DNA from 2 places in the Kitasatospora sp. NPDC043950 genome. Region 2 is predicted to be linked to the other one. Evidence: riboswitches for the same ligand, from Rfam matches in the RefSeq annotation. Region 2 holds a riboswitch; the other holds the start of a gene.

Region 1 (6,195 bases), on a different contig from region 2:
GTGTCCCAGCCGGCGTCCGCGACCACGATGGCGTCCGGGTCCGCCGCGACGACCTTCTCCCAGCTCACGTTCTGCCAGCCACCGGACAGGTCCCCGAAGACGTTGCGGGCGCCCACGGCATTGAGAACGAGTTGAGGTCCGCCGTGGCCGGCCCCGACGAACGGCGCCTTGGTGTCCGAGTCGTACCACAGGACCTTCAAGCCCTTGCCCGCGGCCGTCGCCGTGAACTCGGCCAGCTGCTGCTCCTGTTGCTGCTGGATCGCGGCGGCCCGCTCCGTGACACCGAAGACCTTGGCGACGTCGTTCAGTTCGCCCCACACCGCCTGCCAGGTCGTCGGCGGCACCTGGCTCTTGTCCGAGCAGCCGAACGGGGACAGGTACGACAGGATGCCCTGGCCGCGCAGTTCCCCCCGGGTGCCCGCGACCTTGTCGGTGAACGCGCTGGAGTAGGAGGCGTACAGGAAGTCGGGACGGGCCGCGAGGAGCTTCTCCTTCGTCGGGTAGTCCTTGGAGAGCACCGGGACGGAGTCGTAGGCCGCCTTCCACTTCTCCGGGATGGAATCGTCGAGGTAGGCGGTACCGGCCATGCGGGACTGCAGGCCGAGGGCCAGGGCCACCTCGGTGGCACCCTCGTTGAGCGTCACCAGCCGGTCGGGCGGCGCGCCGACCGTCACGGTGGACCCGCAATTGTCGACGCTGACCGGCGCGGCAGTTCCGGTCGTCCCGCCGGACGTGGTGGGCGCGGGGGCGCCCGTGCAAGCTCCGAGCATGCCGATGAACAGGAAGGCCGCGACCGCCCGGCCGACACGTATCGGACCTGTGGGACGTACGGAACATATGGAACGGAACGGATACGGCAGACCGCTGGGCACGTGTTCTCCAAAACCCTCGTGGAACATGTAGCGCCGTGGCCGGTCTCCTGGCTTCCGCATCAACGCGCCGCGGCCGACCTTCCCGGACGGCTCTTCCAACCCGCCCAGTGGCCCTGACCGCTGGAAAAGCCGGTCAGCGAGGGCCGCGGAACTCCGCGGCAACAGTGGCGAGGGCCGCACCGGACTCAGACCGGTTTCCCGTACACCACGGCGATGGCAAGGTATCAGGCGTGGTCAGGTCGGTGCTGGCCAGCCCGTGGGATGGTCGTCTGGACCGTTCCTGGGGTTGCGGGAGGGATCGGCCACGGGGCCCGGTCGGGGGTCTCAGGTGCGGGCGGCGACGATCCAGTTCCTGAACTCGACGGCGTAGTGCCGCAGGTGGTGGTCCAGGACCTCGTCCGGGCACGTGACGGGGAAGTAGGGCGCCGCCACTCGGCCGGCGGGCGGAGACGCGGCTGGTCGTCGGCGTCGAGCGGATCGAGCACGCCGTCACCGACCCTGCTCGGCGGCGGAGGCACCGGGCCGTCGAAGGGGGGCCCGCGCACGCCCTCCCGCGGACCTGCGACGGGTGGTCAGGGGTGTGTTCCCCCACTTCGGGGGCAAGCGACGAGGCGGAGCGGCTCACCGAAAGGGTGTGTCGTGCCGGACAGAGCGCCACCCCTGGGGATAGTTCGTACATCACCAGCAATCACGCGGGCGACGGCCCGGCGGTCGTGCCCGCCCAGTGCCGGAGGAACGATGGACGACAAGCCGAGACGAAGGAGCAACGGCATGGCGAACGACCAGAACGACGCTACCGCGCGGCGCGACGAATCCCTCGCGGATCCGGTGGCAGGGCGGACAGGGTGGGACGAGGTCGACGCGCGGGCGGTGGACACCGTGCGGCTGCTGGCCGCCGACGCGGTGCAGAAGGTCGGCAACGGCCATCCGGGCACCGCGATGAGCCTGGCCCCACTGGCGTACCTGCTGTTCCAGAACGTCATGCGCCACGACCCCGGCGACGACCGGTGGCTGGGACGGGACCGCTTCGTGCTCTCCTGCGGCCACTCCAGCCTGACCCTCTACATCCAGCTCTACCTGGCCGGCTACGGCCTGGAACTCTCGGACCTGCAGGCTTACCGGACCTGGGGCTCCGCCACCCCCGGGCACCCCGAACACCGGCACACCCCCGGCGTGGAGATCACCACCGGCCCGCTGGGCCAGGGCCTGGCCAGCGCGGTGGGCATGGCGATGGCCGCCCGCCGCGAACGTGGTCTCCTCGACCCGGACGCCGAAGCGGGCACCAGCCTCTTCGACCATCACGTCTACGTGATCGCCTCCGACGGAGACATGATGGAAGGCGTCACCGGCGAGGCCGCCTCCCTGGCAGGGCACCAGGAACTCGGCGACCTCATCGTCTTCTACGACTCCAACCACATCTCCATCGAGGACGACACCGACATCTCCTTCAGCGAGGACGTCCCGGCCCGCTACGCCGCCTACGGCTGGCACGTGCAGACCGTGGACTGGACGCGCACCGGCCGCTACGTCGAGGACGTCGACGTGCTCCTGGCGGCCACCCGCGCCGCCCGGCAGGAGACCGGCCGCCCTTCGCTGATCATGCTGCGCACCGTGATCGGCTGGCCCGCCCCGACCAAGCAGGACAGCGGCAAGGCCCACGGATCCGCGCTGGGCGAGGACGAGGTCGCCGCCACCAAGCGGCTGCTGGGCTTCGACCCCGAAGAGCACTTCATCGTCGAGGAGGACGTCCTGGGCCGCACACGCGAGGCCGCCGACCGCGGCCGGCAGGTGCACGCCGAGTGGGACGAGAGGTTCGCGGCCTGGCGCACGGCGAACCCCGAGCGCGCCGTCCTGCTGGACCGACTGCGGGAGCAGCGGCTGCCCGACGGTTGGGCGGACGTCCTGCCGACCTTTCCCCCCGACGCCAAGGGCATGGCCACCCGCGCCGCCTCGGGCGAGGTCCTCACCGCACTGGCCCCGGTCCTGCCCGAGCTGTGGGGCGGCTCCGCCGACCTGGCCGGCAGCAACATCACCACCATGGTCGGCCAGCCGTCCTTCGTCCCCACCGACCGCCAGACAAAGAACTGGAAGGGCGGCCCCTACGGGCGCACCCTGCACTTCGGCATCCGTGAACACGCCATGGGCGCGATCCTCAACGGCATCGCCCTGCAGGGTCTGACCCGCCCCTACGGCGGCACGTTCCTGACCTTCTCCGACTACATGCGCCCCGCCGTCCGGCTGGCCGCTCTGATGCGACTGCCGGTCACGTACGTCTGGACCCACGACTCCATCGGCCTGGGCGAGGACGGCCCCACCCACCAGCCCGTCGAACACCTGGCCGCACTGCGTGCCATCCCCGGTCTGGACGTCGTGCGCCCAGCCGACGCCAACGAAACCACCGCGTGCTGGCGCACCGTCCTCGAACACCGCGACCGCCCGGCCGGACTGGTCCTCAGTCGCCAGAACCTGCCCGTCCTCGACCGCGACAGCGGCGAGTTCGCCCCCGCACGGGAAGCGGCTCGGGGCGGGTACGTCCTGGCCGAGGCTCCGGGCGGCGCGACGCCGGACGTCATCCTCATCGCGACGGGCTCCGAGGTGCACCTCGCCCTGGAGGCCCGCACCCTGCTGGCGGCCGGGGGACTCGCGGTGCGGGTGGTGTCGATGCCCTGCCGGGAGTGGTTCGCCGCCCAGCCCCAGGACTACCAGGACCAGGTCCTGCCCCTGGACGTACGGGCTCGGGTGAGCGTCGAGGCCGCCATCGGACAGGGCTGGCGGGAGATGGTGGGCGACGCCGGACGGATCGTCAGCCTGGAGCACTACGGCGCGTCCGCCGACTACCAGCGCCTGTACACCGAGTTCGGCATCACCCCCCAGGCGGTCGCCGCAGCCGCCCGCGACAGCATCCTCGACACCCGGCGGGCACCGCGTCCCGGCGGCCACCAGCAGACCTCCACCCCGACCACAGGTGGCACCGGGGACCTCAGCCGCTCCGACACTTGAACGGTGGGCAGGAGGCCGATGTCCGCTTCGCGCGGCCCGGCACCGTTGGCACGCTCCTTGTCATCAGAGTGCCGTGGGGCTGGTGGCGGTGGCCGCCGAGACGTCGGGGTGGAGGGCGAAGACCCGGTCCAGTCCGACGATGTGCAGAATCCTGATGGTGTTGGCTGGGACCGCGGCCAAGGCCATGTCGGCGCCCTGTTCGGCGGCCACGTTGCGGACGGCCAGCAGAGCGGTGATGCCGCTGGAGTCGCAGAACTCCAGACCGGTCTCGCTGTTCCGCCCTCGGAGGAGGGTGGAACCACAGGACTGGTCGCAACCTCACACAAGCCCTCATTCCCGCACGTCGTGGCGGTTGGTGAACCAACGAGGTCCGCCATCCCGTTGAGGCATGTACCTGACCATCCTCCGATAGAGAGTTGGCTGCCATGACCTCCAAGCGTGTTGTCCAGTCCTCCGTACTGACCGCCGTCCTGGCGCTGAGCGCCGGCTTGGCCCTGGCTCCCGCGGCGCAGGCCGCCGGCCCCTCCGCCGGAACGACGCGGTCGGCCGCCCCAGTGGCGTCCGCCGCCTACGCGGTGCGCAGCACCCAGGTCACCCTGTCGAACCAGACCGGCAGCATGCTCTACCTCGGCTCGGCCACCCTGGCCCACGGGTGCTGGAGCGCCGGCAGTCCTCTGCCCCCGAGCTACATCCTGCCGAACGTGGCCCCCAGCTGGAAGACCGAGTCGTGCGGGTTCCTGACGGGCACCGAGGGGCAGATCGGCTTCGGCGTGGACACCTGGAGCGGGTTGATCCACTGGAGCAACCCCTACGCCGGGTCGAACGTCAACGAGTGCACTGTCGGTGCGGGTCTCACCTGCCAGGTGATCGGCGGCGGGGGGAACAACGCGGAGGTCACCTTCGTGGTGCGGCGCGCCTGAGGCCCGACCCCACCCGGTCGCCCGCCACCTGAACCACGAGTGCCTCCGGCAGGGCGGCCGAAATCGTACCGGCGTCCTGACCGGCCGCCCGCTCCCTATCCTCCCGAGCGGGTTGCGGTGCCGGATCGGTCCGGGGAGTGCGGCGCGGCCGCTCTGCAGGCGGCGACCTCGGTCGTCGGCTCCCGGGCGGCGCGCGGCGCGGTCTGGCTGCGCCGAACCGGTCGCGGGGGCTCCGTGCGACCTTGTCGCGTCCGCGAGCCGCAGCAGGGCTGCCGGGGCGTCACGTTCCCGGTCGTGGGCGGAATGGGGATCGGCTGCCGTCCCTGGGTCGAGCACCGCCTCAAGGGTGCTAACTTAGGCAAGCCTAACCAAGAAGCGCGACCACACAGCCCAGGGGGGCACCATGGCAGACCAACCGACCCGCCGGACACCGCAGGCCCGTGAAGCACAGGTGCTGCGCACCGAGCGGATCACACCGCACATGGTGCGCCTGGTCCTCGGCGGTGCGGGGTTGGAGGACTTCGACGCCACCGAGTTCACCGACCACTACGTCAAGGTGCTCTTCGCACCCGAGGGCGTGAGCTACCCGGAGCCCTTCGACATGGCGCGGATCCGCGAGGAGTTCCCGCCCGAGCAGCGGCCGATCACCCGGACGTACACCGTGCGGGCCTGGGACCCGGCCCTGCGCGAGCTGACCATCGACTTCGTGGTGCACGGTGACGAGGGCCTGGCCGGGCCGTGGGCGGCCCGCGCACAGCCCGGCGAGACGGTGCGCTTCCTGGGCCCCGGCGGCGGCTACGCCCCCGACGCGAGCGCCGACTGGCACCTGCTGGTGGGCGACGAGAGCGGGCTGCCCGCGATCGCCGCGGCGCTGGAGCGGATGCCGGCCGATGCCGTGGTGCACGCCTTCGTCGAGGTCGCGGACGCCGCGGAGGAGCAGAAGATCGTCTCGCCCTCCGGGGCCGAGATCAGCTGGCTGCACCGCGGCGCCCGCCCGGTGGGCGAGGCGCTGGTCGAGGCGGTGGGCGCGCTGGAATTCCCCGCCGGCACGGCATCCGCGTTCGTGCACGGTGAGGCGGGCTTCGTGAAGGAACTGCGGCGCCTGCTGCGCGTGGAGCGAGGCATCCCGCGCGAGCGGCTGTCGGTCTCGGGCTACTGGCGGTCCGGTCAGAGTGACGAGGCCTGGCGGGCGGCCAAGCGCGAGTGGAACGCCCAGGTGGAGGCCGAGCAGGAGTCGGCCGGCTGATCTACGCGGCCGGGTGGCCGCCCCTCCCCGGCCTCTGCCCGCCCCTGGCGGCCCCCCGCCGCCCGCACTCCCGCCTCCGTCGACGCTGTACACGGAATAGTTGTCCTCGCCGCGCATGCCTCCGGCCCAGTACCGGTTTCATGATCACTGAGGGAGA
Region 2 (6,195 bases):
TTCGTCGTCGCCCCCGGAAAGTTCGGCTCCTCCTACGCCCCGCCGCTGATCTTCGGCGCCCTGCTGGCCCTGGTGCTCGCCGTCGTCATCGCGGAGATCGCGGCCGGCGGCATCGACGCCAAGGCCCTCGCCATGCTCGGCGTCCTGTCCGCCGTCAACGCCGGGCTGCGCCCGCTCGGCGCCGGCACCGCAGGAGTGGAGACGGTCTTCTTCGTCCTCGTCCTGGCCGGCCGGGTCTTCGGCCCGGGCTTCGGCTTCACCCTCGGCTGCACCTCGCTGTTCGCCTCCGCGCTGCTCACCGGCGGCGTCGGCCCCTGGATGCCGTACCAGATGTTCGGCTGCGCGTTCGTCGGCATGCTCGCCGGGCTCCTGCCGAGAACCCGGCGGCGGCGCTGGGAGGTCCCGATGCTGGCCGCGTACGGGGCGTTCTCCGGGTACCTCTTCGGCTTCCTCCTCAACCTCTCCTTCTGGCCGTTCTCCACCGACCCGAACAGTTCCATCGCCTACCTGCCGGGGCTGCCCTTCACCGAGCAGTGGCACCGCTACCTGCTCTTCGACCTCGCCACCTCGCTCGGCTGGGACACCGGCCGTGCCGTCACCACCTTCACCGCCGTGCTCGTCGTCGGCCCGGCCGTCCTCACCGTCTTCCGCCGCGCGGCCCGCCGCGCCAACTTCGAGCCCATGGTGCGCTTCGAGGCCCCGGACGGTCGACGAGTCACCGCGAACGGCTCCGCCATCGGCTCCGCGAGCGGCGAGGGAGTCTCACCATGCGGACGGCTTCCGTGAATTCCGCGTCGGCCCCGGCGGTTTGCCCCTAAGCTGGCGACGCAGCTGGTTCGTCCTGCCCGCCAGGCAGGACGTCGCAAGAGGGAACCCGGTGGGAATCCGGGACTGCCCCGCAGCGGTGAGTGGGAACGACCGCCGTCATACGCACTGGACCCGGGACGGGTCTGGGAAGCGATGGCCAGTAGGTACCGGACGCCAACAGGCCCGGTGCGCCCACGAGTCCGAAGACCTGCCCGTTGCCCGCCCGCGGACCGTTCCGCGTGCGGATATCCCGGTGACCTCGTGGGCGGGTCGGCGACCATACCAGGCGGATCGGGCACACGCGTCGACGTGAGCCGCCGCCCGGTTCGTCATCCCTTCGCGCTCTCGTCCCGTCCCCGGGCACTTGAGGAGCCAGACTCGCGAAGGAGAGTCCCTTGACCACGAAGTCCGCAGCCGCGGCAACCAGGGCCACCGTGTACGGCTACCCCCGGCAGGGCCAGGGCCGGGAGCTGAAGAAGGCCATCGAGGGCTACTGGAAGGGCACGGTCACCGCCGACGCCCTGCGGGAGACGGCGGTCGGCCTGCGCCGGGAGAACTGGGCGCAGCTCGCCCAGGCCGGGGCCTCGGAAGTGCCCACCGGCGACTTCTCGCTCTACGACCACGTACTGGACACCACGGTCGCCGTCGGCGCGATCCCGGCCCGCCACCGGGCGGCCGTCGAGGCGGACGCGCTGGACGGCTACTTCGCCATGGCGCGCGGCACCCAGGAGGTCGCGCCGCTGGAGATGACCAAGTGGTTCGACACCAACTACCACTACCTGGTGCCCGAACTCGGCCCGGACACCGTCTTCACCGCGGACCCGGCCAAGGCCGTCGGGGAGTTCCGGGAGGCGCTGGCGCTCGGCCACACCGCACGCCCCGTGCTGGTCGGCCCCCTCACCTACCTGCTGCTCGCCAAGCCCGCCCCCGGTGTCGCCGAGGACTTCCAGCCGATCACCCTGCTGGACCGGCTGCTGCCCGTCTACGCGCAGCTGCTGGCGGACCTGAAGGCGGCCGGCGCCGAGTGGGTGCAGCTGGACGAGCCCGCGCTGGTGCAGGACCGCACCCCGGCCGAGCTGAACGCCGCCGCCCGCGCCTACCGTGAGCTGGGCGGCCTGGCGGACCGTCCGAAGCTGCTGGTCGCGAGCTACTTCGACCGCCTGGGTGAGGCCCTGCCGGTGCTGGCCAAGGCCCCGGTCGAGGGCCTGGCGCTGGACTTCACGGGGCCCGCCGCGGCGAACCTGGATGATCTGGCCGCCGTCGGCGGGCTGCCCGGCAAGCGGCTGGTCGCCGGGGTGGTCGACGGGCGCAACATCTGGATCAACGACCTGGAGAAGTCGCTGGCCACCCTGGCGACCCTGCTGGGCCTCGCCGAGCGGGTCGACGTCGCGCCGTCCTGCTCCCTCCTGCACGTGCCGTTGGACGCCGCCGCCGAACGCGACGTCGACCCGCAGATCCTGCGCTGGCTCGCCTTCGCCAAGCAGAAGGCCAGGGAGGTGGCGCTGCTGGCCCGGGGCCTGCGCGAGGGCACGGGGGCGATCGCCGCCGACCTGGCCGCCAACCGCGCCGACCTCGCCTCGCGCGCCAACTCGCCGATCACCCACGATCCGGCGGTGCGCGCCCGTACCGCCGCCGTCACCGCCGACGACGCCCGCCGCGCCCAGGCCTACCCGCAGCGGGCCGAGGCCCAGCGCGCCCGGCTCGGCCTGCCACTGCTGCCGACCACCACCATCGGCTCGTTCCCGCAGACCTCCGAACTGCGGGTCGCGCGGGCCGATCTCACGGCGGGCCGGATCGACGCCCCGGCCTACCGCGAGCGCATCGAGGCGGAGGTCCGGGAGGTCATCGCCTTCCAGGAGAAGGCCGGACTGGACGTCCTGGTGCACGGCGAGCCCGAGCGCAACGACATGGTCCAGTACTTCGCCGAACAGCTCACCGGCTACCTCGCCACCCGGCACGGCTGGGTGCAGTCCTACGGCACCCGGTACGTGCGCCCGCCGGTCCTGGCCGGGGACATCTCCCGCCCGCACCCGATGACCGTCGACTGGTTCGGCTACGCGCAGGGCCTGACCGACCGCCCGGTCAAGGGCATGCTCACCGGCCCCGTCACGATGCTCGCCTGGTCCTTCGTCCGCGACGACCAGCCGCTCGGCGACACCGCCCGCCAGGTCGCCCTCGCCCTGCGCGACGAGGTCACGGACCTGGAGGCCGCCGGCGCGGCCGTCGTCCAGGTCGACGAGCCGGCCCTGCGCGAGACCCTGCCGCTGCGCGCCGCCGACCGCCCGGCGTACCTGGCGTGGGCGACCGAGTCCTTCCGCCTCGCCACCTCCGGGGTGCGGGCCGACACCCAGGTCCACACCCACATGTGCTACGCCGAGTTCGGCGCGATCATGACGGCGATCGACGAACTCGACGCGGACGTCATCTCGCTGGAGGCCACCCGCTCGCACATGGAGGTCGCCGGCGAACTCGCCGGGGCCGGCTACCCGCGCGAGGTCGGCCCGGGCGTCTGGGACATCCACTCCCCGCGCGTCCCGAGCACCGACGAGGCCATCGCCCTGCTGCGCGCGGGCCTCGCGGCCATCCCCGCCGAGCGGCTCTGGGTCAACCCCGACTGCGGCCTGAAGACCCGCGGCTGGACGGAGACCCGCGCCTCGCTCGACAGCCTCGTCGGCGCCGCCCGCCACCTGCGCGCGGAGCTCGCCGGCTGACCCCCCGGTGACGCGCCCCGGCCGGGCCCCGCACACCGTGCGGCGCCCGGCCGGGTGGGCCCGGGACCGTCCCCGGGCGGGCTGCCGCAACGGCGGCCCGGCCCGTTTCACCCGGACCCGGGAAGCCCGAGGTTCTGGTAGATCTCCGTCGTCACCGTGGAGAAGTTCATGGTCATGAAATGCAGCCCGGGAACTCCCTCGGAGAGCAGGCGTCGGCACATTCCGGTGGCGTGATCGATACCGATCGACCGGACGGCCTTCGGGTTGTCCTGCTGCTTCAGCATGCTTTCGGAAAGCTCGTCGGGAATGGCGGCGGTGGTCAGTGCCGGAATCCTCCGAAGTGACCGGATACTGGTCACCGGCATGATCTCCGGAATGACCGGAACGGTGCAGCCGGCCGATTCCAGTCGATCCCGGAAACGGAGGTAGCTGTCCACGTCGAAGAACATCTGGGTGATGGCGTAGTCGGCTCCCGCCCGGCACTTCTCGATGAAGTGCCTGATCTCGAAATCCCAGTCGGGGGACCTCGGGTGCAGGTCCGGGAAGGCGGCCACACCGACGCAGAAGTCGCCGGACTCCTTGATCAGCCGCACCAGGTCGGCGGCGTACTCCACTCCGTCGGGGTGGCGGTGCCAGGTGCCCAGCGGATCGCCCGGCGGGTCGCCGCGTAGCGCCAGGATGTTGCGAACTCCCTGGTCAGCGTAGTGGCCGAGAATGTTCCGCAGTTCGGCGACGCTGTGGCCGACCGCGGTCAGGTGGGCGGTCGGCGTGAGGGTGGTCTCCTGCGCGATGCGGCCGGTGACGTTCACCGTCCGCTCCCGTGTCGACCCGCCGGCACCGTAGGTCACGGAGACGAAGGTGGGGGACAGCGCTTCCAGGCGCCGGATCGCATTCCACAGGCCGACCTCCGCTTCGGCGCTCCGGGGCGGCATGAATTCGAACGAATAGGAAAGCCTGCCGGTCGCGAGGAGTTCGCGGATGGAGGTCGCCCGATCCGTCCGCGTGGAGGGAATTCCGAGTGTCATGGCAGGAGGTTAACCAGCCGGGCTCGCGGTAGTCCTCAGGTGTCCACTCTGTGATACGAATTCTCTCGGTGGTACGAGTTGGGAGACGGGTGGGGCGGGCGGCACAATGGGCGCATGAAAAGACCTTCGCAGGTATTGTCGGGACTGCCCGGATGGGATCGGTGCGCGGTGATGGGAGTCGTGAACGTGACCCCCGACTCGTTCTCGGACGGCGGCCGCTGGCTGGACCCGGGGCGCGCGGTGGACCGTGGACTGCTGCTGGCCGAGCAGGGCGCGGACATCGTGGACGTCGGCGGGGAGTCGACCCGGCCGGGAGCGACCAGGGTGTCCGAGGAGGAGGAACTGCGCCGGGTCCTGCCGGTGGTGCGTTCGCTCACCGACAAGGGCGTCCTGGTCAGCATCGACACGATGCGGGCCCGGGTCGCCGAAGCGGCGGTGGAGGCTGGCGCCCGGATCATCAACGACGTCAGCGGGGGCCGGGCCGACGCGGGCATGGCCCGCGCCGCGGCCAGGGCCGGAGTGCCCTTCGTCGTCATGCACTGGCGCGGGCAGTCCGCCCACATGGACGAGCTGGCCGCGTACGAGGACGTCGCGGCCGAGGTGATCCGCGAGGTCGCACGGCAGATGGACGCGGTGGTGTCGGCCGGGGTCGACCCCGCCCAGGTCATCGTGGACCCGGGCCTCGGCTTCGCCAAACGCCGGCAGGACGACTGGGCGCTGCTGGCGTCACTGGACGCCTGGCGCGTACTGGGGCGCCCGCTCCTGGTGGCGGCCTCGCGCAAGCGCTTCCTGGGCGAGCTGCTGGCCGACCCGCGGACGGGCGAGGCCCGTCCGGCCCGTGAACGCGACGCGGCCACCGCGGCGGCCAGCGTCCTGGCCGCCGCGCAGGGCGCGTGGGCGGTGCGGGTGCACGAGGTCCGTGACACCGCCGACGCCGTCCGGGTCGAGGCCGCGATCCGAACCAACCGGGTCTGAGAGAGGAAGTGCGGGCCATGCCACGTCCGACCGGGCGGAAGATCTACGCCCACGCCAAGCTGCGCCGACTGCGCCGCGAGCACGGCATGAACCAGGTCGAGCTGGCGCGCGAGCTCGGCATCTCGACCAGCTACCTCAACCAGATCGAGCACAGCCAGCGCCCGCTGACCGCCGCCGTGCTGCTGCGGATCGCCGAGGTGCTCGGGGTCGACCCGGAGTTCTTCTCCGAGGCCGAGGAGGAACGCCTCGGCACCGACCTGCGCACCGCGCTCGCGGACGAGGCCTGTGGCGGAGCCGTGCCGACGGAGGAGATCGCGGAGGTGAGCCGGAACCACCCGGAGGTGGCACGGGCCCTGGTCGCGCTGCACCGCGGCTACCGCGAGGCGCTCGCGCGGGTCGTCGACCTCGGTGAGCCCGGCACCGGGGCGGGCATCCGCCCGGCCGAACCCCATGACGAGGTCAGGGACTTCTTCTACACCCATCACAACCACATCGCCGCCCTGGACGAGGCGGCGGAGCGGACCGCGCGGTGCCTGGCGACGACGACCGCGGGCCGCACCGCCGCCGCGCTGGCCGCCCGCCTCGGCGAGCGGCACGGGGTGCGGGTGCTGGACGCCGACCACCGGCGGCCCGGCGACCTGCGGCGCTACGATCCGGCGGCCGGCACGCTGCGGCTC

What was found. A riboswitch is a leader RNA that binds a small molecule or an ion and turns the genes downstream of it on or off. The one in region 2 is predicted to bind cobalamin.
Region 1: linked by a shared signal. The riboswitch ahead of AC07BF_RS30470 (ABC transporter substrate-binding protein) and the one ahead of metE (5-methyltetrahydropteroyltriglutamate--homocysteine S-methyltransferase) in region 2 are both predicted to bind cobalamin.

Annotation. Positions count from the first base shown of each region.
Region 1 is NZ_JBWKER010000056.1:39,412-45,606, forward strand. It holds gene AC07BF_RS30470 (ABC transporter substrate-binding protein) at 1-770, opposite strand, end outside; cobalamin riboswitch at 893-1,097, opposite strand; gene tkt (transketolase) at 1,644-3,872, shown strand; partial or broken gene AC07BF_RS30480 (STAS domain-containing protein) at 3,936-4,133, opposite strand; gene AC07BF_RS30485 (hypothetical protein) at 4,298-4,792, shown strand; gene AC07BF_RS30490 (siderophore-interacting protein) at 5,196-6,038, shown strand.
Region 2 is NZ_JBWKER010000003.1:110,449-116,643, forward strand. It holds gene AC07BF_RS02725 (ECF transporter S component) at 1-786, shown strand, start outside; cobalamin riboswitch at 829-1,025, shown strand; gene metE (5-methyltetrahydropteroyltriglutamate--homocysteine S-methyltransferase) at 1,203-3,518, shown strand; gene metF (methylenetetrahydrofolate reductase [NAD(P)H]) at 3,626-4,543, opposite strand; gene folP (dihydropteroate synthase) at 4,658-5,518, shown strand; gene AC07BF_RS02745 (short-chain fatty acyl-CoA regulator family protein) at 5,536-6,195, shown strand, end outside.